DNA from 3 places in the Kluyvera chengduensis genome. Region 1 is predicted to be linked to each of the others. Evidence: predicted binding sites of a transcription regulator. Region 1 holds the regulator's gene; each other region holds the start of a gene.
The links. Region 1 encodes Fur, which represses iron uptake genes when iron is present. Its sites were predicted from a motif close to ATAATAATGAGAACNACTATCAA; they were not measured.
Positions count from the first base shown of each region.

Region 2: a site for Fur is predicted at 5,830-5,852, ahead of ACH1XZ_RS15090 (TonB-dependent receptor domain-containing protein). Genes of this name have one in related genera too.
Region 3: a site for Fur is predicted at 3,028-3,050, ahead of ACH1XZ_RS00850 (Nramp family divalent metal transporter). Genes of this name have one in related genera too.

Region 1 covers NZ_JBIQOI010000002.1:992,058-1,002,265, forward strand. The annotation lists gene ybfF (esterase) at 1-409, shown strand, start outside; gene ybfE (LexA regulated protein) at 539-832, shown strand; gene fldA (flavodoxin FldA) at 984-1,514, shown strand; gene fur (ferric iron uptake transcriptional regulator) at 1,811-2,263, shown strand; gene ACH1XZ_RS10315 (ChiQ/YbfN family lipoprotein) at 2,381-2,716, opposite strand; gene chiP (chitoporin ChiP) at 2,766-4,172, opposite strand; gene glnS (glutamine--tRNA ligase) at 4,641-6,299, opposite strand; gene nagE (PTS N-acetyl glucosamine transporter subunit IIABC) at 6,486-8,435, opposite strand; gene nagB (glucosamine-6-phosphate deaminase) at 8,777-9,577, shown strand; gene nagA (N-acetylglucosamine-6-phosphate deacetylase) at 9,635-10,208, shown strand, end outside.
Region 2 covers NZ_JBIQOI010000005.1:198,978-209,185, reverse strand. The annotation lists gene ACH1XZ_RS15120 (formate C-acetyltransferase) at 46-2,343, shown strand; gene ACH1XZ_RS15115 ([formate-C-acetyltransferase]-activating enzyme) at 2,309-3,184, shown strand; gene ACH1XZ_RS15110 (phytanoyl-CoA dioxygenase family protein) at 3,301-4,068, opposite strand; gene ACH1XZ_RS15105 (helix-turn-helix transcriptional regulator) at 4,230-5,051, shown strand; gene ACH1XZ_RS15100 (nitrous oxide-stimulated promoter family protein) at 5,052-5,396, opposite strand; gene ACH1XZ_RS15095 (Rdx family protein) at 5,461-5,748, opposite strand; gene ACH1XZ_RS15090 (TonB-dependent receptor domain-containing protein) at 5,955-8,312, shown strand; gene ACH1XZ_RS15085 (hemin-degrading factor) at 8,374-9,408, shown strand; gene ACH1XZ_RS15080 (heme/hemin ABC transporter substrate-binding protein) at 9,405-10,208, shown strand, end outside.
Region 3 covers NZ_JBIQOI010000001.1:181,579-191,786, forward strand. The annotation lists gene ACH1XZ_RS00840 (sensor domain-containing phosphodiesterase) at 1-1,501, shown strand, start outside; gene ACH1XZ_RS00845 (NupC/NupG family nucleoside CNT transporter) at 1,553-2,755, opposite strand; gene ACH1XZ_RS00850 (Nramp family divalent metal transporter) at 3,091-4,323, shown strand; gene ACH1XZ_RS00855 (DUF2502 domain-containing protein) at 4,401-4,718, opposite strand; gene mgrA (L-glyceraldehyde 3-phosphate reductase) at 4,845-5,843, opposite strand; gene ACH1XZ_RS00865 (alpha-keto acid decarboxylase family protein) at 6,016-7,677, shown strand; gene ACH1XZ_RS00870 (ion channel protein) at 7,674-8,912, opposite strand; gene glk (glucokinase) at 9,150-10,115, shown strand; gene ACH1XZ_RS00880 (methionine synthase) at 10,168-10,208, opposite strand, start outside.

The DNA of each region.
Region 1 (10,208 bases):
TCACGTTCGTCGTCATGATGAGATTTTTGCGGCCATCAACGCCGTGACCAGCGCCGGGGTGGCAACCCGCCAACAGGCCGCGACGGTGATGCGCGAGTATTTAAAAGAAGAAGGCGTGATTCAGTTCCTGCTGAAATCCTTTGTTGACGGTGCCTGGCGCTTTAACGTGCCGGTGCTGTGGGAGCAATACCCGCACATCGTCGGCTGGGAAACCATTCCCGCCTGGGACCACCCTGCTCTGTTTATTCCTGGCGGCAATTCACCGTACGTCACCGAAGCCTACCGCAGCGAGCTGCTGGCTCAATTCCCCCAGGCAAAAGCACACGTCATCGCCGGTGCGGGCCACTGGGTTCACGCCGAAAAACCGGATGCGGTACTGCGGGCTATCCGTCGTTATCTCAGCGAGTGATTAAAAATGCATCGACCGCGCGCCAGAATGGCCGTGGTCGTTGGCGTGTGGGTCTCACTGATGTATGATTGCGCGCTGTCTGCACCGGGCACCGCCCGGTAGCTTGTTTCCCCGAAGTCACTCAGAACCATGGCAAAAGAACAAACGGACCGTACGACCTTAGATTTGTTCGCAAATGAGCGTCGGCCGGGAAGACCAAAAACCAATCCGCTTTCGCGTGACGAACAGCTGCGCATTAATAAGCGTAATCAGTTAAAACGCGACAAAGTGCGCGGTCTGAAGCGCGTGGAGCTGAAGCTGAATAACGAAGCCGTTGATGCGCTCAACGAGCTGGCGACTGCCCGTGATATGAGCCGGAGCGAACTCATCGAAGAGATGTTGATGAACCAGCTGGCCCAGCTACACGGACAGGGGAAAGTCTGAAAAATCCCCCCAAAACACACTTTCATGTAGCAGAGTGTGCAGTACGGCACGATAGCGGTTTCCGCACGCTTCTCAGTTCTGCTATGATTGCCCTTATCTGTGGGCAATAAGCCACCACCATATCATTAAGTTTCAAGAGGTTATTTTACTCATGGCAATCGTTGGCATCTTTTTCGGTAGCGATACCGGGAACACCGAAAATATCGCAAAAATGATTCAAAAACAGCTTGGTAAAGATGTCGCTGACGTTCACGACATTGCCAAGAGCAGCAAAGAAGATCTGGAAGCATTCGATATTCTGCTGCTGGGTATCCCAACCTGGTACTACGGCGAAGCGCAGTGCGATTGGGATGACTTCTTCCCTACGCTGGAAGAAGTGGACTTCAACGGCAAGCTGGTCGCGCTGTTTGGTTGCGGCGACCAGGAAGACTACGCCGAATATTTCTGTGATGCGCTGGGCACCATTCGCGACATCATTGAACCACGCGGTGCGGCCATCGTCGGTCACTGGCCAACAGCTGGTTACCATTTCGAAGCGTCTAAAGGCCTGGCCGATGACAACCACTTCGTGGGTCTGGCCATCGACGAAGACCGTCAGCCTGAGCTGACCGCTGAACGCGTTGAAAAATGGGTTAAGCAGGTTGCAGAAGAGCTGCACCTGGAAGACATCAAAAACGCCTGATGCAAAATAATGAGGCTTAGTGATGAAACTACGCCTCATTAATAGGTAAAAGCAATTAAAATAATAGCTACAATTTTTTAACTTTTTAGCGCATACCTGTACAATATCTTCTGATTTAGCGCGGTCTCATCGTAACTTTGTCGGTGAAGCCTCGTTTTTGATAGCTTAGTTTACCCGGCTCTTGCTGTTTTCATTTCAATAGGGTCATTCTATAATGAGACGCATTAATTCGGGTGCATTCTCTGTGATACTTTCGCTGATGGAAGTTGATCGTTTAGCAACAGGACAGATTCCGCATGACTGACAACAATACCGCATTAAAGAAGGCTGGCCTGAAAGTCACACTTCCACGGTTAAAGATTCTGGAAGTCCTCCAGGAACCCGATAACCACCATGTCAGCGCGGAAGACTTATACAAACGCCTGATCGACATGGGTGAAGAGATTGGTTTAGCGACGGTTTACCGCGTACTGAACCAGTTTGATGACGCCGGCATCGTGACTCGTCATAACTTTGAAGGCGGTAAATCCGTTTTCGAACTGACCCAGCAGCATCACCACGATCACCTGATTTGCCTCGACTGCGGCAAAGTGATCGAGTTCAGCGATGATTCCATCGAAGCTCGTCAGCGTGAAATCGCGTCGAAGCATGGTATCCGCTTAACTAACCACAGTCTTTATCTCTACGGTCACTGCGCTGAAGGCGACTGCCGTGAAGATGAACACGCGCACGACGCTGTCGCAAAATAAGCGTACGGCCTCTCGAAAAGCCAGCCTATGCGCTGGTTTTTTTATGCCCTGCGTTTACTGCGCCCACAAAAAAACCGCTGCAAAAAAGTGCAGCGGTTTTTTATTATCAGCGTAAGCTTATTTCTGTGGCGTGTTGTTGCTGCGAATTTCTTGCCAGATCTTGTCGCAGTTTTTCGCTACCGCTTCATCATTGCCCATTTTTCTGGCGTTAATGCATTTCTGGTAGTCAATGACGCGCACGCTTTCCTGGTTAGCGAACTGCTCGTGCGCTTTCTCTTGCTTCAGCACGTTCAGTACGCTCTGGCAGGCCTGAATTTTATCCGGATTGCCTTCTGCGGTGTTAATACAGGCGCTGTAGGCATCCTTCAGCTTGCTATCTTCCTTCGGCGCAGGAGATTGCGCACAGGCGGTTAACCCGGCGGCCATCAGCGCAACAATAATTAGTTTTTTCATACGATGAGCCTCTTAGCAGCGGCAGAGGTCTCCCCCTGCCGCATTAGCATCAGAAAATGGTGAATGGTGCGATAACCATGAATTTCACGTCACGCTCATCCTGGAAGATGTTGCCGTAACCACCGCCCCAGCTTGGGATATCGGAGTGGTTGTCGTACTGGGTGAAGTGCAGTTTGAACAGCGTACCCTTCGCACGACCATCCTGTACGGTGTAAGCCACATCGAGGCTGTAGGCAGACTCTTTAATCTTGTTGTTCTTGTCGTAGTACGCATCCGGGTTCAACTGCCAGCTCGCTGGCTTAGCATCCCATGCATAAACGTAAGAAGCACCCACTGCCCAACCCGGCAGATCCCAGTTCTTCAGGTCATACATGGTGCCGAAGAAGACCGCTTTTTCGCCGTTGGCGTTGAAGTCAGAGCGGTTATCCCACCAGATATCCAGACGACCGTTAGAGGAGGCGTAGGTTGGCGTCATACGCTGCAGGAAGTAACCCTGCTGACCTTCTGCTTTAACCCAGGTCCCTTCCAGGCGGAAGTCGAACACTTCTTGCAGCTTGTAGCCGAAGGTTAACGCCTGCAGCCATGCTGTGCCGTCATAGATATCGTTAACACCATGATCGCTCACCTTGTCACGGGTGCCGTAGAACTGGTAGCTGGTGGTCAGCGGGCCGCCAGGGATATCAAATTTGTAGCTACCTTTGGCGAAGTACTGATCGATATAGCCTTCTGCCTGACCAAATGCGGCTTCCAGCACCAGGTCATTTTTGAAATCGTATTTCGCACCGATAGAGTGCAGGTAATCAACTTTGGTCTTCTGATCGTTCTGATAGAAGTTGTCCATTTCAAGGTGCCAAGGCGCCTTGTAGTTGTTAGTCCACATATAGGAGAAGCTCAGCGCGCCAGCATCACCGTAGTCGAAATTGGCCCCGGCTTCAGCACCCTGATAAGTACCAGGCATGAAGCTCCAGTGCGGCGCCAGCAGCGTCTGACCGGTTGGCTGGATGTAACCTGCGCGAGCCCATGCTGGCCCTAATTTAAATTTAGCTGCCGCTTTGTACAGGCTGATACCGCTCTTATCGCCGCTGTAATCTTCGCTGTAGCCTTTGTTCTTAGAGGAGAACGCAATTTCGTTCGGGTGACCGCTTTCAGCACTTTCCGCCATTTCAATCGCGGTGAACGCAGCAATATCAATACCGAACATATCGGCAGCATAGCCGGACTGGAAGTCGAGGTTGGCGTTCCAGGTGGAGTGAGAAAGGTTGGTTTTGTATTTGTCATTATCAGTGACATCTTTACGGTCACGCTCACGCTGCCAGTAATAGATGCCGCCAGTCAGTGTGGAATCGTCGATGAAGCCTTCCGCTTTTGCTTCTGGAGTCATCATAAAGCCTGACATTGCTGTTACACCGGCGATAGCCAGCGCCAGCGTACTACGTTTGCCACTAAACGTACGCATAGTTATATCCTCTTTGACTTTTAAAAATGCCGCTGCAAAGCAGAAGCAAAAAATAAAAACTTTAAAAAAAATGAACTTCTTAAAAAAGGTGTTTCGCTACACCGATAGACTATTTTTCGCGACGCGAATTATCAATCCTTTTCCGCAATGAGAGTGCAGGATTATGACAAAGCGCACATATTTGGTTTCTGTTTGTAACACCGTGCGTTATTGAAACATTTTCACCTCAGGCCTTGCGGGCTCTGGATGAAATGTGAATGAGAGCGTTTACATAATGTTTTTGTAACAGCGAGGAGAAAAAAAACATAAGCGCTTAGGCTTAGAAGATTTGCATTAATTCGCTACGCGAAACTATGAGAGGACGTATTTTTTCATCCGAAAGGACACCGTTATTCCAACGAAAGATTTCGTTAAAAACGAGGCAAAAAAAAACGCCGCAAGCGCGGCGTTTTTATTATTGGGCGTTAATTACCCCACCCAAGTGTCTCGTAAACCAACGGTACGGTTAAAGACCAGCTTCTCCGCGGTGGTGTAGCGGCTGTCGAGGCAGAAGTAACCCTCACGCTCGAACTGGAACGCTTTACCGGCCTCAGCGGCCTGCAGAGACGGCTCAGCGTAGCCCTGCTTGATAACCAATGACTCTGGGTTCATCACCGACAGGAAGTCTTCTGCGGCACCAGGGTTTGGCACGCTGAAGAGACGGTCGTACAGGCGAATTTCAACCGGCAGCGCATGCGCCGCGCTAACCCAGTGAATTACGCCCTTCACTTTACGGCCATCTGCTGGGTCTTTGCTCAGGGTATCGGCATCGTAGGTACAGAAGATAGTGGTGATATTGCCTTCCGCATCTTTCTCTACGCGCTCTGCTTTCACCACATAGGCGTTACGCAAACGAACTTCTTTACCCATCACCAGACGCTTGTACTGCTTGTTGGCTTCTTCACGGAAGTCTGCACGGTCGATCCAGATCTCAGCGCTAAACGGCACTTCACGGCTACCCATTTCCGGCTTATTCGGATGGTTAGGCATAGAAACCAGCTCGCTTTCGCCCTGCGGGTAGTTTTCGATAACCAGTTTAACCGGGTCGATAACCGCCATCGCGCGCGGCGCGTTCTCGTTGAGATCTTCACGAATGCAGGATTCCAGCGAAGCCATCTCAATGGTGTTGTCCTGCTTGGTCACGCCGATGCGCTTACAGAATTCACGAATAGATGCCGCGGTATAACCACGACGACGCAGACCCGAAATGGTCGGCATACGTGGGTCATCCCAGCCTTCTACGTGTTTTTCCATCACCAACTGGTTCAACTTACGTTTGGACATCACGGTGTATTCCAGATTCAGGCGCGAGAATTCGTACTGGCGCGGGTGAACCGGGATGGTGATGTTGTCCAGCACCCAGTCGTACAGACGACGGTTGTCCTGGAACTCCAGCGTACACAGAGAGTGCGTAATGCCTTCCAGCGCATCGCTGATGCAGTGGGTGAAGTCGTACATCGGGTAGATGCACCACTTGGTGCCAGTCTGGTGGTGATCGGCAAACTTAATGCGATACAGCACCGGGTCGCGCATGACGATAAACGGTGAAGCCATATCGATTTTAGCGCGCAGACAGGCGGTACCTTCGGCAAAACCGCCGGTACGCATTTTTTCGAACAGCGCCAGGTTCTCTTCAACGCTGCGATCGCGGTACGGGCTGTTTTTGCCCGGTGCGGTCAGCGAGCCGCGGTATTCGCGGATCTGCTCGGGCGTCAGTTCATCAACGTACGCCAGGCCTTTGTTGATCAGTTCGACCGCGTAGGCATGCAGCTGATCGAAGTAATCAGAAGAGTAACGGACGTTGCCAGACCAGTGAAAACCTAACCACTCGACGTCGTTTTTGATGGACTCAACGTATTCGATGTCTTCTTTAACCGGGTTGGTGTCATCGAAACGCAGGTTGCACTGGCCTTGATAATCTTGCGCAATGCCAAAGTTCAGGCAGATAGATTTCGCATGGCCGATGTGCAGATAGCCATTCGGCTCTGGCGGAAAACGAGTATGCACCGTGTTGTGCTTACCGGTAGCCAGATCTTCATCAATGATCTGACGAATAAAGTTAGTCGGGCGGGCTTCAGCCTCACTCATCGTGGATTCCTCAAAGCGTAAACAACGTATAACGGCACATGATCTTATAAGCCGCGCCCGGAGACAACTATTAGTTGCACAAAAAAGGCGGTGGAATACCGAATATGGGGGTATTTGCTGCAAAAAAAAGCGGCGGAGGATCTCCCCCGCCGCTTAAGGCACTTAACTCACTTTACTCAGGAGCAGTTATTTACCTTTAATCTCATACAGTGGCGTTTGACCGGCAACCACATGACCTTCAGCTTTAATCACCAGACCGCCGAAATCGTCGCTGTTGCTGCAAACTACCGGACTAATCATCGAGCGCGCATTAGCGTTCAGGAAATCCAGGTCCATTTCCAGGATCGGCTCACCCGCTTTCACTTCTGCACCCTCTTCAACCAGACGTTTGAAGCCTTTACCTTCCAACGCCACGGTATCGATACCCATGTGGACAACGATTTCCGCGCCTTTGTCAGTTTCCAGGCAGAACGCGTGGTTGGTGTTGAAGATTTTCACAATGGTGCCCGCTGCTGGGGAAACTACGGTTTTATCCGTTGGTTTCACCGCCACGCCGTCACCGACCGCTTTGCTGGCGAAGGCTTCATCAGGAACCTGCTCCAGCGCAACCACATCACCGGTAATCGGAGAAACCAGGGTTTCTACGGTCGCGGCGTTAGCCACAGCCTGCGGTTTTGCCGCCGCTGGTGCTGCTGGCGCTGCGCTTTCCGCTGCTGCGGCGGCAACCGGGCCACGAGCAACCACTTTCTTCATCGCGTCGCCGATAGACTCAGCTTTCGCACCCACGATAACCTGGATGGTTTGTTTGTTCAGTTTCACCACACCGGAAGCGCCCAGACGTTTACACATCGCGTCGCTCACCTTCGCGGAGTCGCCTACGGTCAGACGCAGACGGGTAATACAGGCATCAATCGCTTTCAGGTTGTCAGTACCACCAACCGCGGCAATGTAGTTAGTTGCCAACTGATTCAGACCTTCTTCGGTGTTGCTGTTCGCTTCTTCAGTCACTACGTTGTCGTCTTTATCTTCACGACCTGGTGTTTTCAGGTTGAACATGCGGATAACGACGCTGAACAGGACGAAGTAGATAACGAAGAAGACCAGACCCATGACCACCAGCATCCAGACGTTCTTACTTGCTGCCGGCAGGCTGTACATCAACACGTAGTCGATAGCACCTGCGGAGAAGGAGAAGCCCGCGTGGATACCCAGCAGCGTTGCGATAAACAGGCTCACACCGGTCAGAATCGCGTGCAGGAGGTACAGTAACGGCGCCAGGAACATGAACAGGAATTCCAGCGGCTCGGTAACACCGGTCAGGAATGCGGTGATCGCGACGGACAGCAGCATACCGCCAACCATTGGACGACGCGCTTTCGGTGCGGCGAAGTACATCGCCAGCGCCGCGCCCGGCAGACCAAACATCATGATTGGGAAGAAGCCGGACATGAACATACCCGCAGTGCCGTCACCCGCATAGAAGCGGTTGATGTCACCGTGGAAGACCGCACCGGCTGCGTTGGTGAACTCACCAATCTGGAACCAGGCGATGGTGTTCAGTACCTGATGCAGACCGGTTGGGATCAGCAGACGGTTGATGAAACCAAAGATACCGGAGCCCAGCGCGCCTGCGCCAACGATCCACTCACCACCTGCGTGGATGGCGTTCTGCACCGGTGGCCACACGTAGCCAAAGATGGCTGCCAGCACCAGACAGAAGAAGCCAGTGGCGATTGGCACGAAGCGTTTGCCGCCGAAGAAGCTCAGGAAGTCAGGGAGTTTGATACCCGCCCAACGGTTATAAACAGCACCACCGACCAGACCGGTAATGATACCCGCCAGGACACCCATGTTAATGGCTGGGTTGATGGTGACCATTGCTTTAGTCAGTACGAAATAACCGACCGCGCCTGCCAGTGCTGCCGCACCCGCGCTGTCTTTAGACCAGCTGGATGCCACACCGATGGCAAAAATCAGCGCCAGGTTATCAAAAATAGATCCGCCCGCTTGCGCGATGAACGGCACGTTAAGTAAGTCTGGCTGACCAAATCGCAGCAACAGCGCCGCCACCGGCAGCACGGCGATAGGGAGCTGTAACGCCCTACCTAGTCGCTGGAAAAACCCTAAAATATTCATCTTATTCCCCCTACGAGACCCCGATACGGCTCATTTAAGCCATTTTTTTATTGTGCAAAAAAGCATGACACTGCGATGTCTTGTAAACTGCAATCACAACTCTGAGGCTTATGAGTGTGTGGAAGTTTAATTCGTATCGCAAATTAAACACGTGTTTTTTGTGACTATAGTCACCAAATATTGTTATCGCCACTCCCTTTCACTGGCTAACCATGAAAACTTATTTTATCATTCAAAAAATCAAAACGGATTGCTCCCTGACGATGCAAACAGGTGACGCTTAAAGCGTGTACGGAGATGCCATCCGCCAACTTCTTACATTTTACATTTTGAGGTGAAGAATGAGACTGATTCCTCTCGTTAACGCTGAACAAGTCGGCAAATGGGCTGCCCGCCACATCGTTAACCGTATCAATGCTTTCAAACCTACCGCGGACCGTCCATTCGTCCTCGGCTTGCCAACCGGCGGTACCCCGCTGGCGACCTATAAAGTATTAGTTGAAATGCATAAAGCGGGCCAGGTGAGCTTTAAGCACGTCGTCACCTTCAACATGGACGAATACGTTGGGCTGCCAAAAGAGCATCCGGAAAGCTATTACAGCTTTATGCACCGCAACTTCTTCGACCACATTGATATCCCAGAAGAAAATATCAACCTGCTGAACGGCAACGCGCCGGATGTTGACGCAGAATGTCGTCGTTATGAAGAAAAAATTCGTTCTTACGGCAAAATTCACCTGTTTATGGGTGGCGTGGGTAACGATGGTCACATCGCGTTCAACGAACCGGCTTCTTCTCTTTCTTCCCGTACCCGTATCAAAACGTTGACGCATGAAACCCGCGTCGCCAACTCCCGTTTCTTTGACGGCGACGTGGCGCTGGTACCAAAATACGCGCTGACCGTGGGCGTAGGTACGCTGCTGGACGCTGAAGAAGTGATGATTCTGGTACAAGGCGCGACAAAAGCGCTGGCGCTGCAGCAAGCGGTTGAAGGCAACGTAAACCATATGTGGACCATCACCTGTCTGCAACTGCACCCGAAATCGCTGATCGTCTGCGACGAACCTTCCACCATGGAGTTGAAGGTTAAGACCCTGAAATATTTCAACGAATTAGAAGCTGAAAATATCAAAGGTCTGTAATGTCTTACCGTCCCGTGGCCTACTGCGGGACAAATTTTTAGAACACCGGGGGTCGTAATGTATGCATTAACCCATGGCCGAATTTATACCGGCCACGAAATTCTGGATGACCATGCGATTATCGTCGCCAATGGCCTTATTGAACGTATTTGCCCACTGGCCGATGTACCAGCGAACGTCGAACAGCGTTCCGTTAATGGCGCCATTCTCGCCCCTGGTTTTATCGACGTTCAGCTTAACGGCTGCGGCGGCGTACAGTTCAACGACACCGCCGAAGCGGTCACCGTTGAAACGCTGGAAATCATGCAGAAAGCCAACGAGAAATCGGGCTGCACCAACTATCTGCCTACGCTCATCACCACCAGCGACGACCTGATGAAACAGGGTATCCGCGTGATGCGTGAATATCTGGCTAAGCACCCTAACCAGGCGCTGGGTCTGCACCTTGAAGGCCCATGGCTGAATCTGGTGAAAAAAGGCACTCACAACCCAGGCTTCGTGCGTAAACCCGACGCTGAACTGGTGAAGTTCCTCTGCGATAATGCGGACGTCATCACCAAAGTGACCCTGGCTCCAGAGATGGTCGCACCGGAAGTCATCACCGCGCTGGCAAACGCAGGCATCGTTGTTT
Region 2 (10,208 bases), on a different contig from region 1:
GAAGCCATAAGAAACGTCAGGTTAATCTCCCGAGGAGCCCGCAAAATGACTAATCGTATCCAGCGCCTGAAAGACGCCCTCTTCGCCAACCCGCGCGAAATCTCCCTTGAACGCGCCGTCCTCTACACCGAAAGCCACCGTCAGACCGACGGCGAGCCGGTGATTATTCGCCGCGCCAAAGCCACCGCCCATATTCTCGATAACGTCGCCATCAGCATTCGCGACGATGAACTGATTGCCGGCAACCGCACCATCAAACCGCGTGCCGGGATTATGTCGCCGGAGATGGACCCGTACTGGCTGCTAAAAGAGCTGGACCAGTTCCCGACCCGTCCGCAGGACCGTTTCAATATCAGCGACGACGACAAGCGCCTGTACCGCGACGAACTGTTCCCGTACTGGGAAAAGCGCTCGATGAAGGATTTCATCAACGCGCAGATGACCGACGACGTGAAAGCCGCCGTCAGCACACAAATTTTCAGCGTCAACCAGACCGACAAAGGCCAGGGCCATATCATTATCGACTACCCGCGTCTGCTGAATAACGGCCTGGATGCGCTGGTCAATGAGATGCATGCCCATCTGCGCGAGCAGCCGGATAACACCTTTTACCAGGCAGTGTTGATTCTGCTGGAAGCCTCGCAGCGCCACATTCTGCGCTACGCCGCGCTGGCCGATGAGATGGCGAGCCGTTGCCCTGACCCGCAGCGTCGTCAGGAGCTGGAAGCCATCGCAAGCATCTCGCGCCATAACGCCGCACAGAAGCCGGAAAACTTCTGGCAGGCCAGCCAGCTGTTCTGGTACATGAACATCATTTTGCAGTATGAGTCCAACGCTAGCTCCATCTCGCTTGGCCGCTTTGACCAGTACATGCTGCCATTCTGGCAAGCGTCGCTGAACCACGGCGAAGACCCGGCGTTTATGCAGGAATTGCTGGAGTCATTGTGGGTGAAGTGCAACGACATTGTGCTGCTGCGCTCTACCAGCAGCGCCCGCTACTTCGCCGGTTTTCCAACCGGCTACACCGCCCTGCTCGGCGGCCTGACCGAGAACGGCCGCAGCGCGGTGAATATCCTCTCCTTTACCTGCCTGGATGCCTACCAGAACGTACGCCTGCCGCAGCCGAACCTCGGGGTGCGGGTCAATGAACTGATCGACCGCCCGTTCCTGCGCAAAACCGCCGAAACCGTGCGCCTCGGTACCGGCATTCCGCAGATTTTCAACGATGAGGTAGTGGTACCGGCGTTCCTTAACCGTGGCGTGTCGCTGGAAGATGCCCGCGACTACGCGGTGGTTGGCTGCGTAGAGCTGTCGATTCCGGGTCGCACCTACGGTTTACATGACATCGCCATGTTCAACCTGCTGAAGGTGATGGAAATCGTCATGCTTGAGCACGAAGGCGATTCCCAACTCACCTACGACGGCCTGCTGGCAAGCATCCGCGATAAAATTCGTCACTACATAAAGCTGATGGTCGAAGGCAGCAATATCTGCGATATCGGCCACCGCGACTGGGCGCCGGTGCCGCTGCTCTCCTCATTCGTTGAAGACTGCATCGCCAACGGCAAAGACATTACCGACGGCGGCGCGCGCTACAACTTCTCCGGCGTGCAGGGCATCGGCATCGCCAACCTGAGCGATTCGCTGCATGCGCTGAAAGGGATGGTGTTCGACCAGCAGCGTATGAGCTTCGACGAACTGCTGGCGGTGCTGAAGGCCAACTTCGCCACGCCGGAGGGCGAAAAGGTTCGCGCGCGGCTGATGAACCGCTTTGAGAAATACGGTAACGATATCGACGATGTCGATAACATCAGCGCCGATCTGCTGCGTTTTTACTGCAAAGAGGTGGAAAAATACCGCAACCCGCGCGGCGGCCAGTTTACGCCGGGCTCCTATACCGTCTCCGCCCACGTGCCGTTAGGGTCGGTGGTCGGCGCAACGCCGGACGGACGTTTTGCCGGAGAGCAACTGGCGGACGGCGGACTGTCGCCGATGGTCGGCCAGGATGGTCAGGGGCCAACGGCGGTGCTGAAATCGGTGAGCAAACTCGATAACTTCCTGCTCTCCAACGGCACGCTGCTGAACGTCAAGTTCACCCCGGCAACGCTGGAGGGGGAAAGCGGCCTTAACAAGCTGGCCGATTTCCTGCACGCCTTTACCAAGCTCAAGCTCCAGCATATTCAGTTCAACGTGGTGAACGCCGAGACCCTGCGCGAAGCCCAGCAGCGCCCGCAGGATTTCGCCGGGCTAGTGGTGCGCGTAGCGGGCTACAGCGCCTTCTTTGTCGAGCTGTCGAAGGAGATTCAGGATGACATTATCCGCCGCACCGCGCATCAGCTGTGAGGTGATTGAGACGCGCGCCGACACGGCGCGCATTTTCAATATCCAGCGCTATTCGTTGAACGATGGTCAGGGCATCCGTACCGTGGTGTTCTTCAAAGGCTGCCCGCACACCTGCCCGTGGTGCGCCAACCCGGAGTCGATGTCGCCGAGAATCGAGACCGTGCGCCGGGAGAGCAAGTGCCTGCACTGCGCCACCTGTTTGCAGGATGCCGAGGAGTGTCCGTCCGGCGCGTGGGAAAATATTGGCCGCGACGTGACGCTGGAATCCCTCGAACGAGAAGTACTCAAAGACGAGGTGTTTTTCCGCGCGTCCGGCGGCGGTGTAACGCTCTCCGGCGGCGAAGTGCTGATGCAGGCCGAGTTCGCCACCCGCTTTTTGCAGCGCCTTAAGCAGTGGGGTATTCGCACCGCTATTGAAACCGCGGGCGATACCTCCCCTCGCCGCCTGCTGCCGCTGGCGCGGGCATGTGATGAGGTACTGTTTGATCTCAAAATCATGGACTGCGCACAGGCGCGTCAGGTGCTGAGCATGAACCAGACGCGGGTGCTGGAGAATTTTCGCCTGCTGGTCGCGGAAGGGATTAAGGTGATTCCGCGGCTGCCGCTGATCCCCGGTTACACCCTCAGCACCGAGAACGTCGCACAGATTCTGGCGTTTCTGACGCCGCTACCGGTTGAGGAAGTGCATCTGCTGCCGTTCCATCAATACGGCGAGCCGAAGTATTCTCTGCTGGAGCGGGAGTGGGCGATGGCGGGGATAAAAGCGCCTGAGCCCGAGGAGATTGCGCCGATTCAGGCGATGGTGGAACGGGCGGGGTATCGGGTGGTGGTAGGAGGCTAGTCCCGCACAAAACCGGTAGGCCGGATAAGGCGTTTACGCCGCCATCCGGCATCGCGCAACAAATTGCCCGATGGCGCTACGCTTATCGGGCCTACAAAAAACGCTAATGCGTGGCGTTATTCCACATCCAACAGCCACTTCTGCGCCGGGGTCAACCGGCTCGCCGTTTCCGGCGTTAACCAGCGTCGCTGATCCTGCTGCGCGGTATCCGCCCGGTCGATATACAACCCATGCAGAACGCGGCGGCGCGAGCCTTCACGGTTGGTGGTGCCGCCGTGCCAGGCGTGGGCGTTGTAGATCATCACGCTGCCTGCCGGCGCCTCAAAAATTACCTCATCCGGGTGCGGCAATCCCACATCCTCCAGTACCTCTTCCGGTAACTCCGGGCGCAGATGGGTTGCCGGAATAATCCGCGGTGCGCCGTTGGCGGCATAGAGATCGTCAATCGCCCAGATGGTGTTGACCAGATGCACCTTCGGGAAGTCCGGACGCGGCTTTTTCCAGTCGGCGTGCAGCGGCTGATGACCCCCGTTGTACAGCGCTTCGCGGGCGTTGAGACTGGAGATTTTAAACTCGCCCTCAAAGATATAGCGGCACGCCGACAAAATCAGCGGATGCGACCACACCTTCTCCCATACCACGCCCTTATTGACGAGGTTCGCCACGCGGGTCGCCGTCTCTTCCTGGTGGTGCTCCACCGCCAGGTTCTCCCCTTCTTTCTCCACCAGATAGTCAATGCGTTCGCGCATCGCCGCCAACCAGTCGGCATCCGCCACGCCGTGGACTATAGTGTAGCCCTGGGTATCCAGTTCATGTTTCATCGTCGCTGACAGTTCGCCACTCGCGCCCAGCGCCTCCAGCCAGAATGCCGCTTGCTTGTCCATACCGCCCTCTCTTTTGTTAACCATTTCACAACATGTATGAAAAGTTACTGCACGAGCGGCCGGCATTCTGTATGAGATAGCTACACAACGCTGGATTTTTGTGTACAGCAAAATAAAGTGTGATGAGATTCAAAATCCAGAATAATAACCAGGACATGAGCATGTCAGAGCAATCCCTCGTCCCCGTGCTGGAGCAGCTGCTTGCCCGGCAAAGCGACCTTGTCGTGCGGTTTCCGCAAACCTCGCAGCCTGCGCCGGAGCTGGCAATGAGCGTATCGTTTCCCCGGATGGAGATCGTGCTGGAAGGCGAGCTTGCCGATGGTTGCCTGAGCGCGCCGCTGGGGCCATTACAAGCGCTATATTTGCCCGGTGGCCGCTGGAACGCCCCGCAGTGGCAAGGCCCCGCCACCACGCTAAGCATCCTGTTCAGCAAGCAGAAGCTGGGCTTCAGCCTACAGCGCTTCGACGGCAAAAAATTCGTGGAGATCCGTAAGCAGCACGTCGCGCGCCTCGGGCCTCGGGTGGGGTCATATTTACTGCTGGCGATGAACGAACTGGCTATTCGCCCGGTGATGCCGACGGCGCAGATTGTGCTGAGCGGGCTGCTGAGCCACTGTATCGATCAGCTCACCCATCTGGCGGACACGGTCAGCAAGAGCAAAGAGCTGTTTCTGGCGATTCAGGAATATATCGATGAGCACGCCGCCGAAGCGCTCAGCCGGGAGACGGTGGCGAAGAAGTTCCACATTACGCCGAACTACCTGTCGCACCTGTTTCAGAAGTCAGGATCGGTGGGATTCAACGAGTATCTGACCGCCGTGCGGCTTGAGCTCGCGAAGAAATTACTGCGCGGGTATGAGATGAAAATCAAAGAGATAGCCCATCACTGCGGCTTTGAGGACAGCAACTATTTCTGCCGAATTTTCCGTAAGCATACGGCGCGTTCGCCGTCGGAATATCGCCGTCATTGCCGCACGATGTAGCTATTTTTTCGGGCGATATTTTTCCGGCAGCTCCGGTACCGGGCGACGGTCGTCAATCAGATGGCGGATAGTCAGGATTGGATGACGCCACAGCATACGCGGGCCTGCCCAGCGCATAATCTGCTTCATCTCTTCGCGTTTGGCAGGCTGATAGCAGTGTACCGGGCACTGTTTGCAGGCCGGTTTTTCCTCACCAAACACGCACTTATCCAATCGTTTATCAGCATAGGCATTCAACGCCTGATAGTGCTCTGCATCGTCCTGCGCCTGCGGGCAGCGCTGCTGATAAAGCGCAATCATGCTGCGGATGGTCCGTTTTTCCCGGTCGATGCGTTTGCCTGCCATAGCCTGTTCCTCACCAATAAAGATGCATTAATAATACACTTTTAATGAGGCTTTCGCAGCCGCTTTATGCCTCGTGTTTGTCCACATGTCCCAGCGGTTTTTCCGGGAAGCAGACGTCGCGCACCCGGCGTTTCAGCTCGGCGGCATCCGGGAAACCGTCGTCACGCTTGCGGTCCCAGATAAGCGCCTCGCCGACGGTAATGGTAAAAATTCCGCCGGTGCCGGGTACCAGGGTTACCGAAGCGATGTCGGTGCTGAAGGTGTGCAACAGCTCCTGCGCCATCCAGCTGGCGCGCAGCATCCAGTTACACTGGGAACAGTAGGTGACCGTAATAGCGGCTTTCTGCGTCATAGTATTCTCGCGATGAGTCAAAGGACTGATTGTAATCAAAATGTTGCATGCATAGAGATTTATTTGCAAACTTTATTGCAAATGATAATTCCTATCATTACTATTCGCATCACATTAAACGGAGTCGTTCGAAGCGCTTAAGGAAAAGCCGACTTCTGGAAGTAGCGAGTGAGCCAATACTAATAACGATGAAAGGCATGGCAACTATGTACAAATCCATTCAATCAGAGGCGTGGTGCAAGAAAAGCCTACTGGTAACCTCTTTGCTTGCAGCGATTTATCAGACTTCCGCCGTTGCGGCTGACACACAGGACAAAACCGCCGCGGTAGACAGCGCCGAGCAAATGACCGTCACCGCACCAGCACCGGTTCTGAAACCGGGTAGCCAGCACGCCATTAGCGCGCAGGAGCTGCAGGACAAAGGGGCCAACGACTTTGGTTCCATCATGCGCTATGAACCTCTGATTGGCGCGACCGGCTCCAGCGGCGGCTCCGGAAACGGCAAAAGCGGCTTCGACCGCGGCGGCTACACCGGCTATAACATTCGCGGGCTCGAGAGCAACCGCGTTGGTATCGACGTTGACGGGATTGCCCAGCCAAACGCTACCGGCCGTAGCTACGTAAGCCGCGCGGGCCAGAATACCTTCGGCATTGGCCGCGACTACATTGACCCGTACATGTACGGCAGCGTGGATATTCAGTCCGGGGCAACCGACACTGAAACCGCCAACTCTTCTATCGGCGGCAACGTCTCCTTCCAGCCGAAATCGGCGGACGACTACCTGCACCCGGGCAAAACCAGCGCCTTTAGCTATCGCAGTGGTTACGACTCCGCTGACCGCAGCTGGCACAACGGCCTGACGGCAGCGGGCGGCGATGAAACCCTGCGCGGGATTTTCGTCTACAGCCGTCGCGATGGTCAGGAGACCACCACCAACAGTTCAAACGTCGACGCCTTCCCGGCCAACTGGCACTCCGACGCGTTTATGACTTCCGGGATCTGGCAACCTAACGATCAGCATAAACTGACCAGTACCCTCGATTACTACCATAAAACCAACCATACCCATTACGACGTCTGGAACGACAGCGGCAGTAAGACCATTGGTAATGCGCAGCAGACCAGCCAGACCCGTCGCTGGGGGCTGAGCCTGAAAGATGACTGGACGCCGATGAACGACTTCATCGACAGCATGTCCACCAAGGTGTACTACCAGCACACCGAAGCGCACGACCAGACCTATATGCCAGACAGCTTCACCAATACCATGGAAACGGTCTATTCGAACTACGACACCGATACCTGGGGTATGCAGACGGCATTGGCAAAAACGCTGGGCCGCCACGACCTGAGCGCTGGCTTTAACGCTAGTACCACCAAAACCCAGCGTCCGTTCAGCCAGTCGCCGGTTCCGAGCGTCTTCACCGAGATTATGCAGCCGGAAGCGGACAGCCGTGAGTACACGGTAGCTGGCTTCCTGCAGGATCAGATCAACTTCGATCTCGACGGCCATAACTTTGCGGTGATCCCGGGCGTTCGCGTAGTGCACCAGTCCACCAAGCCGGATAATCTCAACAGCCTGACCACCAACAGCACGGTGCTGACAGAGTCGTCGGTCTCCAAATTGTATGGCAAAAACTCAGACACTCAGGCGCTGCCGTCACTGACCTTCCAGTACGACATCACGCCGCGCATGATGACCTACCTGCAATACAAACGCGGCGCGGAATTCCCGAATACCAGCCAGCTGTATGGTTCATGGAACCTCGGTTCCAGCTACGCGGGGCGCGGTCAGTATGCGCTGATCGGTAATACCGATCTGAAAACCGAGACCAGCGACAACTTCGAGTGGGGCATGAAGGGTGAGGTGACCGAAGGGATCACCATGCGTACCGCGCTGTTCTATAACAGCTATAAAAACTTTATCGCCTACACCCGTTACACCCGTGCGAACAACCCGGGCCAGTTCACTAACGTACCGTCAAATATCTACACCATTTATCAGGCGGAAAACCGCGATAAAGCCTATATCTACGGCGGTGAGATCAGTGCGAAGTTCAACTTCGGCACCTGGTTTGAGCAGGTTGATGGCCTGAGCGCCACCCTGGCCTACGGCTACAGCGAAGGGCAGTCTAAATCCAGCTACTACGGCGACAAATATGTCGACCTCGATAGCGTTGCACCAATGAAAGCCATCGTCGGCGTAGCGTGGGACGACCCATCTAAAGTTTACGGCACCGCGCTGACCGCGACGTTCGTGAAAGGCAAACGCGCTACCGCCACTAACCGTGAAAGCTACACCAACACCGGCAGCGCGCTGACGGATTCCACCAGCGAATACATGCGCGTGCCTGGCTACGGCATGCTCGACTGGACGGCCTACTGGCGCGTGGCGAAGAACGTCCGCATCAACGGCGGCGTGTATAACCTGACCGACCGTAAATACTGGGACTACCTGAGCAGCCGCAACATTGAAACGTCCACCAATCAGGACGCCAATGATAAATCGCTGGCGGTCATGCCGGGCCGTACCTGGCAGCTGGGCGTTAACGTCGATTTCTGATAACAACATCAATGAAACCTGCCCCCGGCCATTGGCCGGGGTAATTATAAGGAAGAGAGCTATGCAAAACTCACCAACCGAACTGTGGCAGCGCTATCAGGACGTTAAAGCCAGCGGCACTGCCAAATACGCCCGCGACATCGCTGCCACGATGGGTATTAGCGAGGCGGAACTGACCGAAGCACGCGTCGGCCACGATGCCGTTCGCCTGCAGGATAATGCACGCACAATTCTCGCCGCACTTGAACACGTGGGCGAAACCAAATGCATCTGCCGCAACGAATATGCGGTTCACGAGCAGGTTGGTGCCTTCACCCACCAGCACCTCGACGGCCACGCAGGCCTGGTGCTGAACCCGCGCGCGCTGGATCTGCGTCTGTTCCTGAGCCAGTGGGCGAGCGCATTCCACGTCAACGATCAGGGGCGCGAAAGCATCCAGTTCTTTGACCCGCACGGTGACGCAGTGCTGAAGGTTTACACCACCGACGCTACGGACAGCGCGGCCTGGCAGGCGCTGATTGCCGAACAGACGCAATCAAACCCAACGCCGCTGGCCCTTCGTCCGGTAGAAAGCGCTCGCTACGCCGAGACGGCTGACGGTGCGGCGCTGGAAAAAGAGTGGCGCGCGATGACTGACGTGCATCAGTTCTTCGTGCTACTGCGCAAATACAACCTCTCACGCCAGCAGGCTTTTCGCCTGGTGAGCGATGACCTGGCCTGCCGTATCGACACCGAGGCCCTGCCTCGCCTGCTGGAAACCATCCAACAGGACGGCAACGAATTTATGATTTTTGTCGGCAACCGCGGCTGCGTGCAGATCTTCACCGGCACGCTGGAAAAACTGACGCCAATGCGCGGCTGGATCAACATCTTCAACAGCACCTTCACCCTGCACCTGCGCGAAGAAACTATCGACGAAGTGTGGGTAACCCGCAAACCGACCGTGGACGGTCGTCACGTCACCAGCGTGGAGCTGTTTGCCAAAGACGGCACCCAGATTGCGCAGCTGTACGGCCAGCGCAGCGAAGGTCATCCGGAGCAGACGCAGTGGCGCAACCAGGTGGATAGCCTGACGGCGGAAGGCCAGACCGTATGAAACGCCTGCTGATACTGTTAGCCGCGCTGCCGCTGTTCTCCAGCGCCGCCGAGCGCATTATCACGCTTGGCGGCGACGTCACCGAAATCGTCTACGCGCTGGACGCGCAGTCTCAGTTAGTGGCACGCGATAGCACCAGCACCTGGCCTGCGGCAACCCAGTCTCTGCCGGATGTCGGCTACCTTCGCCAACTGAGCACCGAAGGCATTCTTTCTCTACGCCCAACGTTAGTACTCGCCAGCAGCCAGGCACAGCCCTCGCTGGTGCTGCAAAAGGTAGAAGGCAGCAAGGTGAAGGTAGTTAACGTGCCGGGTGGCTACGATGCCGCAGCAATGGACAGCAAGGTAAAAGCAATTGCCGACGCGTTGGGTAAACAACCCCAGGGCGATGCGCTGCGCAAAACGCTGCATGACGAGATGGCCAAAATCCCGGCGCAGCCGCTGAGCAAGCGCGTGCTGTTTATTCTCAGCCACGGCGGTTCCGGCGCGCTGGTGGCCGGTCAGCAAACGGCGGCAGACGGTGCTATCAAGCTGGCAGGCTTACAGAACGCCATGCAGGGGTTTGACCACTACCGCACCATGTCGCAGGAAGGGGTCATCGCCAGCGGGCCGGATCTGGTGGTTATCTCCGCTGACGGCCTGAAGGGCATGGGCGGTGAAGCCGCGCTGTGGAAGCTGCCGGGGCTGGTGCAAACGCCTGCCGGGCGCAATAAACAGGTGCTGGTGATTGACGATATGGCGCTGCTGGGCTTCGGTCCGCGCACGCCGCAGGCGCTGCAACAGCTGCGCCAGAAAGCGGAG
Region 3 (10,208 bases), on a different contig from region 1:
GTTTGGTGAGCGCTACTTTACCGGGTATCTCGTTCCTATTGTCTTTATCTTTTTCGCCTTTGGGATTAGCCAGCTATCTTATCCGCTCATCATTATGAGCTGGACTGTTTCCGCTTTTGTGCTGGTGATGTACAACAAAAACTTCCTGCACGGTATTCAAACCCAATATTCACTCTCATTTATCCTGTCGGCACTGATCTCGTTTACCGTCTGTTTGCAGTACATGCTGCAAATCTATCAGCGTAGCAAGCACTTAAAACATAAGTGGCAGATGCAGGCGATGATTGACCCACTGACCGGGCTGCCTAACCTGCGTGCGCTGGAGGATTATATGAAAACGGCGGGCATCACCAGCGTGTGCTGCCTGCATATCAAAAATCTGGACTTTCTTAGCCGTCACTACGGCATGATGATGCGTATTCAGTGCAAACGCAGCATCACTCAGGTTCTACACCCTAATCTGGATGACAACGAAAAGCTCTTTCAACTGCCGGGGAACGAACTTTTGCTGGTGCTGAATGGCCCGGAGACCGAGGCACGCTTGAACCACCTGATTGATTTCCTCAAGCGTCAGGACATTCGCTGGAACAACACGCCGCTGAATCTGGAATACGGCATATCCTGGGGAAGGGTGCGCGCACCGGATGATAACCTCTACCATACGCTGGGGCAACTGAGCTGGCTGGCAGAACAGGCCGGGGAAGAGAATCAGATCCTGCAGCTGGATAACGGTCAGGTGGAGGCATTTGATGAAACCAGCGAGCGCGTTGTGCTCCTCAACCGCATTAAAGCGGCGTTGGATCGTGAAGGATTTGTCCTCTATGCTCAGCCAATCAGAAAGCCATCGGGGGAAGGTTACTATGAAATCCTCACCCGCCTCATTGATGTGAATGGCATGGTTATGCCGGATAAATTTATTCCTGTTCTGACGCAGTTTAACCTCAGTAAACGGTTTGATATGCAGGTAATGGAGAACCTGTTCCGCTCACTGGATGCTTTTCCCGGACAACGTTTTTCCGTCAACCTGATGCCCTACACGTTGATGCATAAAGAGAGCGCCACCGAAATCATCGCGCTCTTCCAGCGCTATCGCGTCAACGTCCGGCGTATCATCATTGAAATTACGGAAGAGCAGGCGTTTTCTAATTCAGATACCAGTATTAACAATATACAGATGCTCCGCGATTTTGGCTGCCGGATTGCTATTGATGACTTCGGTACTGGCTACGCCAACTATGAACGCCTGAAGCGTCTTGAGGCCGATATCATCAAGATTGACGGTGCGTTCGTGCGTGACGTGCTTACTAATCCAATGGATGCGATGATCATTCGCTCTATCTGTGAGCTGGCGGAGATGCAGAACCTGGAGGTTGTTGCCGAATATGTTGAGACCGAAGCACAGCAGGCGCTACTGACGGAGCTAGGCGTGCACTATATGCAGGGGTATCTGATCGATAAGCCAAGGCCGCTTTGTGATATTGGCTACCAGACGGAGTCATAAAGAAAAAGGGCCTGTAACGCAGTTACAGGCCCTTTTTTAATGGGATTGGAATTACAGAACCAGTGCTGCGATAGAAGCAGACAGTACGCTCACCAGCGTAGAACCGTAAACCAGCTTCAGACCGAAGCGGGAAACCACGTTACCCTGCTCTTCGTTCAGGCCTTTAATGGCACCTGCGATAATACCGATGGAAGAGAAGTTGGCGAAGGAAACCAGGAATACGGAGATGATACCGACGGCGCGCGGAGAGAGCTCAGCGGCAACCTTTTGCAGATCCATCATCGCAACGAATTCGTTAGAAACCAGTTTGGTCGCCATGATACTACCGACCTGCAGGGATTCGCTTGCCGGTACACCCATAATCCATGCAACTGGATAGAAGATGTAACCCAGAATGCCCTGGAAGGAGATGCTGTAGCCAAACCAACCGGTCACGGTAGCGAACAGGGCGTTCAGCGCGGCGATCAGGGCGATAAAGCCGATCAGCATCGCAGCAACGATAATCGCAACTTTGAAGCCTGCCAGAATGTATTCACCCAGCATTTCGAAGAAGCTCTGGCCTTCGTGCAGGTTAGACATCTGGATGTTCTCTTCGCTGGCATCAACGCGGTATGGGTTGATCAGCGACAGAACGATAAAGGTGCTGAACATGTTCAGTACCAGCGCTGCCACAACGAACTTCGGCTCCAGCATGGTCATGTAGGCGCCAACGATAGACATCGAAACGGTAGACATCGCCGTGGCCGACATGGTGTACATGCGGTTACGGGACATTTTACCGAGGATATCTTTATAGGCGATGAAGTTTTCAGACTGGCCCAGAATCAGGGAGCTGACGGCGTTGAAAGACTCGAGCTTACCCATGCCGTTGATTTTAGACAGCACGGTACCAATCGCACGAATAACAATCGGCAGAATACGGATATGCTGCAGAATACCGATCAGCGCAGAGATGAAGACGATAGGGCACAGAACCTTCAGGAAGAAGAATGCCAGGCCTTTATCGTTCATGCTGCCAAAGACGAAGTCGGTCCCGTTGTTCGCAAAACCAAGCAGTTTTTCGAACATTTCGGCGAAGCCACGTACGAAGCCCAGACCAATGTCAGAGTTCAGGAAGAACCATGCCAGTAAAACTTCAATGACAAGTAATTGAATAACATAACGAATGCGAATCTCTTTGCGGTTGGTGCTGACCAGCAAGGCCAGGATCCCTACCACCACGAGCGCGAGAACAAAATGCAAGACGCGGTCCATATTTGCTCCAAACATGAGACGGGTTAAATTTTCTTGCACATTCTATGTAACATCATTAAATAAAACGAGATCCCCGTCCCACTATATTTAGTTCCTGTGAGCAAACTCAAAATTAGTGATCAAAGATACATTTTTGTGATGTTAAGTAAATGTATGAAAAGTTCCTCTGTTGTACTACTCTCAACATAAGCGTACACCAAACCCCCGCAACCTCCAGTCTGGCAATTGATTCCGGCTATCAGAGTAATCATTATCATCTCTTACAAATGAACTTGATAATCATTCTCATTCTGTTAGCCTGAAACATAGCAAAGGCTATGTTTTTGAGGCAGAGAATGAACAACAGTCGCGTTGAAAGTAACACCGGTCGTGCAGCGCGCCGTATGAGGCTTGCGCTGATGGGACCCGCATTTATTGCCGCCATCGGGTATATCGATCCCGGCAACTTCGCTACCAATATTCAGGCGGGGGCGAGCTTCGGCTACCAGCTGCTGTGGGTTGTTGTCTGGGCAAACCTGATGGCGATGCTGATTCAGGTGCTGTCGGCTAAGCTCGGTATTGCTACGGGAAAAAACCTGGCGGAGCAAATTCGCGACCACTACCCGCGTCCGGTGGTGTGGTTTTACTGGGTGCAGGCGGAAATTATCGCCATGGCGACCGACCTCGCTGAATTTATTGGCGCGGCTATTGGTTTTAAACTGATCCTCGGGATTTCGCTGCTGCAAGGCGCGGTGCTTACCGGGATTGCGACCTTCCTGATTCTGATGCTGCAACGCCGCGGGCAAAAACCGCTGGAAAAAGTGATCGGCGGTCTGCTGCTGTTTGTCGCGGCGGCCTATATTGTAGAGCTGATTTTCTCCCAGCCACAGCTGGCACCGCTCGCAAAAGGAATGATTATTCCGTCGTTACCTAACTCCGAAGCGGTGTTTCTCGCGGCGGGCGTATTGGGGGCGACCATCATGCCGCACGTTATTTATCTGCATTCATCACTGACTCAGCATCTGCATGGCGGGAGCGCAAAAGAGCGCTATCACGCGACGCGGTGGGACGTGGCGATTGCCATGACCATTGCCGGTTTTGTTAACCTGGCGATGATGGCGACGGCGGCAGCGGCGTTCCATTTCCACGGACACACCGGCATTGCCGACCTTGACGAAGCGTATCTCACCCTCGAACCGTTGTTGAGCCATGCGGCGGCAACCATCTTTGGCCTGAGCCTGGTCGCGGCGGGGCTCTCCTCTACGGTCGTCGGGACGCTGGCCGGTCAGGTGGTGATGCAGGGCTTTATTCGCTTCCACATCCCGCTGTGGTTCCGCCGCGCGGTGACGATGCTACCGTCATTTATCGTCATTCTGATGGGGCTCGACCCGACGCGTATTCTGGTGATGAGCCAGGTGCTGTTAAGCTTTGGGATCGCGCTGGCGCTGGTGCCGCTGCTGATTTTCACCAGCAATCGTCAGCTAATGGGCGAGTTGGTCAACACGTTGTGGATTAAACGGATTGGCTGGGTGATTGTGGCGATTGTGGTGGCGCTGAATGGGTGGCTGCTGTTGGGAACGCTGATGTAGTCAACCCGGAGTCGCTGCGCTCATCCGGGCTACTTTTGAACGGTAGCCCGAACGAGCGCAGCGACTCCGGGAAAGTATCAATGATGATGCCCGTGTCCATGACCGTGGCCTCTCCCGCGACCACGATGATCGTCACGGTCGCGCCAGCCTTCACGATAGCCGCGCTCATAGGCTTTGCGTTTATCCCAGCCTCGGTGCCAGCCGTTATCGCGGTGATACCAGTTCCGATGCCAGTAATCACGGTCGCGCCAGCGGCCGCCGTCCCAGTAGTTACCGTAATTATCGCGATCGCCAATTTGTAATTTTACGGATGGCAGCAGGGTGATTTCACCAGCATTCGCGAACATCGGGGCCGATGCTATCAACACTGCCGCCAGAATCAGTGACCTGAACATACTTCTCTCCTATTACGATCGTGGCCTGAAAGGCCTGTTAACGCAATATTACAATTCGGTAAATACCCGGATTATTGGTGTAACTCTTAAATCGCCAGGAGAGAGCACTTTTTGCTAAATTCGCTGTTATTTTATACCGCTCAAAATACGATCAATGTCGGCACATTCCTGCGCGCTGAAAAGACGGTTTTCTAGCATGCCGACGGCGTCATCAAGCTGTGCGGTCTTACTGGCGCCAATCAGAACTGACGTGACCGCCTGTTGACGCAGTACCCATGCCAGCGCCATCTGCGATAGCTTCTGTCCGCGCTGTTCGGCCATCGTGTTGAGCTGGCGTACGGCCTCGAGCTTGCCGTCAGTCAGTTGCTCAGGCTTCAGGAAGATACTGCCGCTGGCGGCGCGGGAATCGGCCGGAATGCCGTGCAGGTAGCGGTCGGTGAGTTGACCCCCAGCCAAGGGTGAAAAGGCAATACAGCCCACACCTTCTTGCTTCAGCACCTGAAGCAGGCCGTTTTCTGCACCGCGCTCAAGCATTGAGTACTTCGGCTGGTGAATAAGACACGGCGTGCCGAGATCGTTAAGAATTGCAATCGCCTGGCTTGCCAGTTCAGCCGGATAATTGGAAAGCCCAATGTACAGTGCTTTACCCTGGCGAACGATATGATCCAGCGCGCGCATGGTTTCCAGCAGCGGCGTTTCCGGGTCTGGACGGTGGTGGTAGAAGATATCAACATACTCCAGCCCCATTCGCTTAAGGCTTTGATCAAGACTGGAAATCAGATATTTACGAGAACCCCAATCGCCGTATGGACCGTCCCACATGGTATAACCGGCCTTAGTGGAGATAATCAGCTCATCGCGATAGGGCAGAAAATCCTCTCGCAGAATACGGCCAAAGTTGCTTTCAGCTGAACCTGGAGGTGGCCCGTAGTTATTGGCTAAATCGAAATGGGTGATGCCAAGGTCGAATGCATGGTGCAGCAGCTGGCGGCTATTTTCGACCCGCGTTTCGTCACCAAAGTTGTGCCATAGCCCCAATGAAACGGCTGGTAGCTTGAGGCCGCTATTGCCGCAGCGCTGAAACGTCATGGTTTCATAACGCGTGGGACTTGCCTGGTAAACCATTGTGTCCTCCAGATTATCCGGTTGTGTATACGCTTACACTAACCAATGTCCATCGGCTCGTACACTCCTGAAATCTGTAAAATTAGCTTTCCAGAGGACTTTCTTATGAATTCTGGACAGCCTTAACACTTCTTCAATACTCAAAGGAACAGCTGACTGGAGGAGGTGCATGATGACAACGTCCTATACCGTGGCAGATTACCTGCTAGACCGCCTCGCCGACTGCGGCGTTGACCACCTGTTTGGCGTCCCCGGAGACTACAACCTCCAGTTTCTCGACCATGTTATTGCCCACCGCCAGATACGCTGGGTCGGCTGTGCCAACGAACTCAACGCCGCCTATGCCGCCGATGGCTATGCGCGGATGCAGGGCTGCGGGGCACTGCTCACCACCTTTGGTGTCGGGGAACTTAGCGCGCTGAACGGGGTAGCGGGAAGCTTTGCCGAACACGTCCCGGTGCTGCATATCGTCGGGGCGCCCAGTACTGGCGCACAGCAGCGACGTGAGTGTTTACACCACACGTTGGGGGATGGCAATTTTGACCATTTTCGCCAGATGAGCGCCCCGGTTTCGGTGGCTCAGGGCGTGCTGGATGCGGCTAACGCTCGCGATGAAATTGACCGGGTGCTGCGTGATATTGTGCGCCACAGCCGCCCTGGTTATCTCCTGCTACCGGCGGATATCGCTTCACTGCCGACCTCACGTCCTGTAAACGCTCTCACCGCGCACAATGCACCGGCAGACGCAACTGAACTGGCCGAGTTTGTCTCTCATGCCCGCGCTTTGCTGCGCGACGGTCGCCGCGTGTCGCTGCTGGCGGATGTGCTGGCGCTACGCTTTGGCCTTCAGTCGACGTTAAACAAATGGGTAGATGCGGTGCCGATCCCTCACGCCACGATGCTAATGGGGAAAGGACTATTTAATGAGGCTCACGCGGGGTTTGTGGGGACTTACAGCGGCGGGGCGAGCCTGCCGGAGACGCGCGCGGCGATTGAAGATGCTGACGTTATCTTTTGCATCGGCACCTGTTTTACCGACACCATCACCGCAGGCTTTACCCACCATATACCGGTGGAGAAATCCATTGAGATCCAACCTTCTGCGGCGCGAGTCGGCAAGCGCTGGTTTAGCGGGATAAGTATGCAGGAGGCGGTTAACGCGCTTATCACGCTGAGTCGCGACGTCTCGGCTCAGTGGCAAATCCAGCCGGCCCGGGTGATGACGTCCGCGTCAGCGGATAACGGGCATCTGACCCAGCGCCATTTCTGGCAGACGCTGGAGAAATACCTTCAGCCGCACGACATTTTACTGGGTGACCAGGGGACGGCGGCGTTTGGCCTTGCTGACCTGACGCTGCCGCAGGGGGCGAGCCTGATTGTTCAACCGCTGTGGGGCTCGATTGGCTATACGCTGCCTGCCGCGTTTGGCGCGCAGACCTCGCAGCCGGACAGACGCGTGGTGCTGGTAGTGGGGGACGGTGCGGCGCAGTTGACCATTCAGGAGCTCAGTTCAATGCTGCGTGATGGGCTCCGTCCATTGATTCTGCTGCTGAATAATGAAGGCTACACCGTGGAGCGCGCGATCCACGGCCCGGAACAACGCTACAACGATATCAGCCTGTGGAACTGGACCCAGATCCCGCAAGCGCTCAACCTGGACTGCCAGGCCGAGTGCTGGAAGGTGACCAATGCGTCGCAGCTCAACGATGCGCTGACCCGCGCGGCACGGGGTGACAAGCTGATGTTGCTCGAAGTCATGTTGCCAAAAATGGACATTCCTCCGCTGCTAAAAGCCGTCACCCAGGCGCTGGAAGCGCGCAACAGCGGGCATTAATCCTTTTGTTTGCGCGGCACCATCATCGTCGGTTTACCCGCCAGCAGGAGCCAGGCGGGGAGCATGACGATACACAGCAGTGGGAGCAGCGTGGTATCAGGCACGACGACGGCGGCCATAAACAGGCTCAACCACGCATCGCGGGTGACCACCAGAACTAGCCCCAGAATGGCGCAGGAGACGGTAATCGCCGCCGGAACGGCGTCAACGTGCGCGTGGAGCATCAGACCGAGTGCGACGGCGACAAATACCGCCGGGAAGATGCGACCACCGCGGAAACCGCAGGCGGCGGCAACGACCAGCGCCGCCAGCTTGCTGAGCGCAAATAGCATATAGTCGCCCGCGCCGAAGGATTGTCCGGCCGTTAGCCTCTGCATCTCATCCAGCCCTTTAAATAGCGTAATCGGGCCGCCAACGGTGCCGATAATCCCCAACACAAAACCGCCCACGCCGAGGATAATGACCGGATGCTTCAAACGATGCACCAGCGAGTGCAGGTGGGGCAGGCACCAGACCGCCACCATACCGATGGCGATAGCAAAGACGGCCACGATAGCGCCGCTGAAAATGTCGACCAGACGCAGGCCCTGATAGGGCTCAATTGGCAGAGAAAATTGCGGATGGAAGAACATGCCGGTGGTTAACGCCCCGGCGGCAGCGGCGAGCAGGGGAGCAAACAGCCTATCCCACAGCGGGGAATCATTATTGCTCGTCAGCGTCTGGGAGAAAATCAGCGCGGCGGCAACCGGCGTACCAAACAGTGCGCCGATGGTGCCGGCGGCGGCGAGAATGGTCCAGTCCAGCGAACTCACGCGCGGGAAAAAGCGGGCGCCGAGCGCCACGGCTAGCGCAATGTTCACTGACATAATGGGATGTTCAGGACCGAGGCTGACGCCACCCGCCAGCCCGATAATTAAGGCGATGGTCAGGCCCGGCAGATGAGACGGCGGAACCGCCGCGCCGATGAGCGGCTCACTGGCAGGGTCCGGGCCAGCATGGCCGGGACTATAGCGAATGACCAGACCGACGGCGATGCCGGTCAGGGTCAGCATCAGGATTATCCAGAACGGTGAATCAAAGGATACGCCGAACACGGCGGGCAGATTACGCCACAGCAGGTGTTGCAGCACGGCCGCTATTTTCATCACCACAATCAATATCAGGCTGGAAGCGACGCCGATAAGCACAGCGGGAACAGAGAGCAACAACATTGTTCGGGCTCGCGGGTGGAGCATGTTTTTATCCTTTTAACTGAATGCTGCGGTTACTTTGCATTTTCCTGCGTTTACGTTCAGCGCAAATGGTGCTGAAACGATACGGCGCTACGGCCTGTGCATCTGATAAAAATGACGCAAAAAATGTGACCTGGATCGATAATCCTGGGGTGCTCACACAAACGTCATTGTCGTGAAAGCGCCTTGAATTTACAGTGTGACAAAGATTTATTCTGACTTTAGCGGAGCCGTAACGGAATGACAAAGTTTGCTTTAGTGGGTGATGTTGGGGGCACCAATGCGCGTCTGGCATTGTGCGATTTAGCCAGCGGTGAAATTTCGCAGGCGAAAACCTATTCCGGCCTTGATTATCCAAGCCTGGAAGCCGTAGTCCGCGTCTATCTTGACGAGCATAACGTGTCGGTTGAAGACGGCTGCATCGCTATTGCCTGCCCGATTACCGGCGACTGGGTGGCGATGACCAACCACACCTGGCAGTTCTCCATTGCGGAAATGAAGAAAAACCTCGGTTTCTCTCATCTTGAAATCATCAACGACTTTACCGCGGTCTCGATGGCGATTCCGATGCTGAAAAAAGAGCATCTGATCCAGTTTGGCGGCACCGAACCGGTTGAAGGTAAACCGATTGCCGTCTACGGCGCGGGCACCGGCCTTGGCGTCGCGCATCTGGTTCACGTCGACAAACGCTGGGTCAGCCTGCCAGGTGAAGGTGGTCACGTCGATTTCGCGCCGAATAGCGAAGAAGAAGGGATTATCCTTGAAGTACTGCGTGAAGAGATTGGCCACGTTTCCGCCGAGCGCGTGCTCTCCGGCCCGGGTCTCATTAACCTTTACCGGGCAATTGTGAAGTCCGACAACCGCGTGCCGGAAAACTACAAGCCGAAGGATATTACCGAACGTGCGCTGGCTGACACTTGCACCGATTGTCGTCGTGCGCTGTCGCTGTTCTGCGTCATTATGGGCCGTTTTGGCGGTGACCTGGCGCTCACCCTCGGCACCTTCGGCGGCGTTTATATCGCCGGTGGTATCGTGCCGCGCTTCCTCGAGTTCTTCAAAGCCTCCGGTTTCCGCGGCGGGTTTGAAGATAAAGGCCGCTTTAAAGATTACGTTCACCCGATCCCGGTCTACCTGATTGTTCACGACAATCCCGGCTTGCTCGGTTCCGGCGCGCATCTTCGTCAAACGCTGGGCCAGATTCTGTAATCTCGACCTTATAACACGAAAAAAAACCGCGTTATTCGCGGTTTTTTTATTTCTACGCCAGAGGCGGTTTTCGACCCAGGATCTCTTTACGTA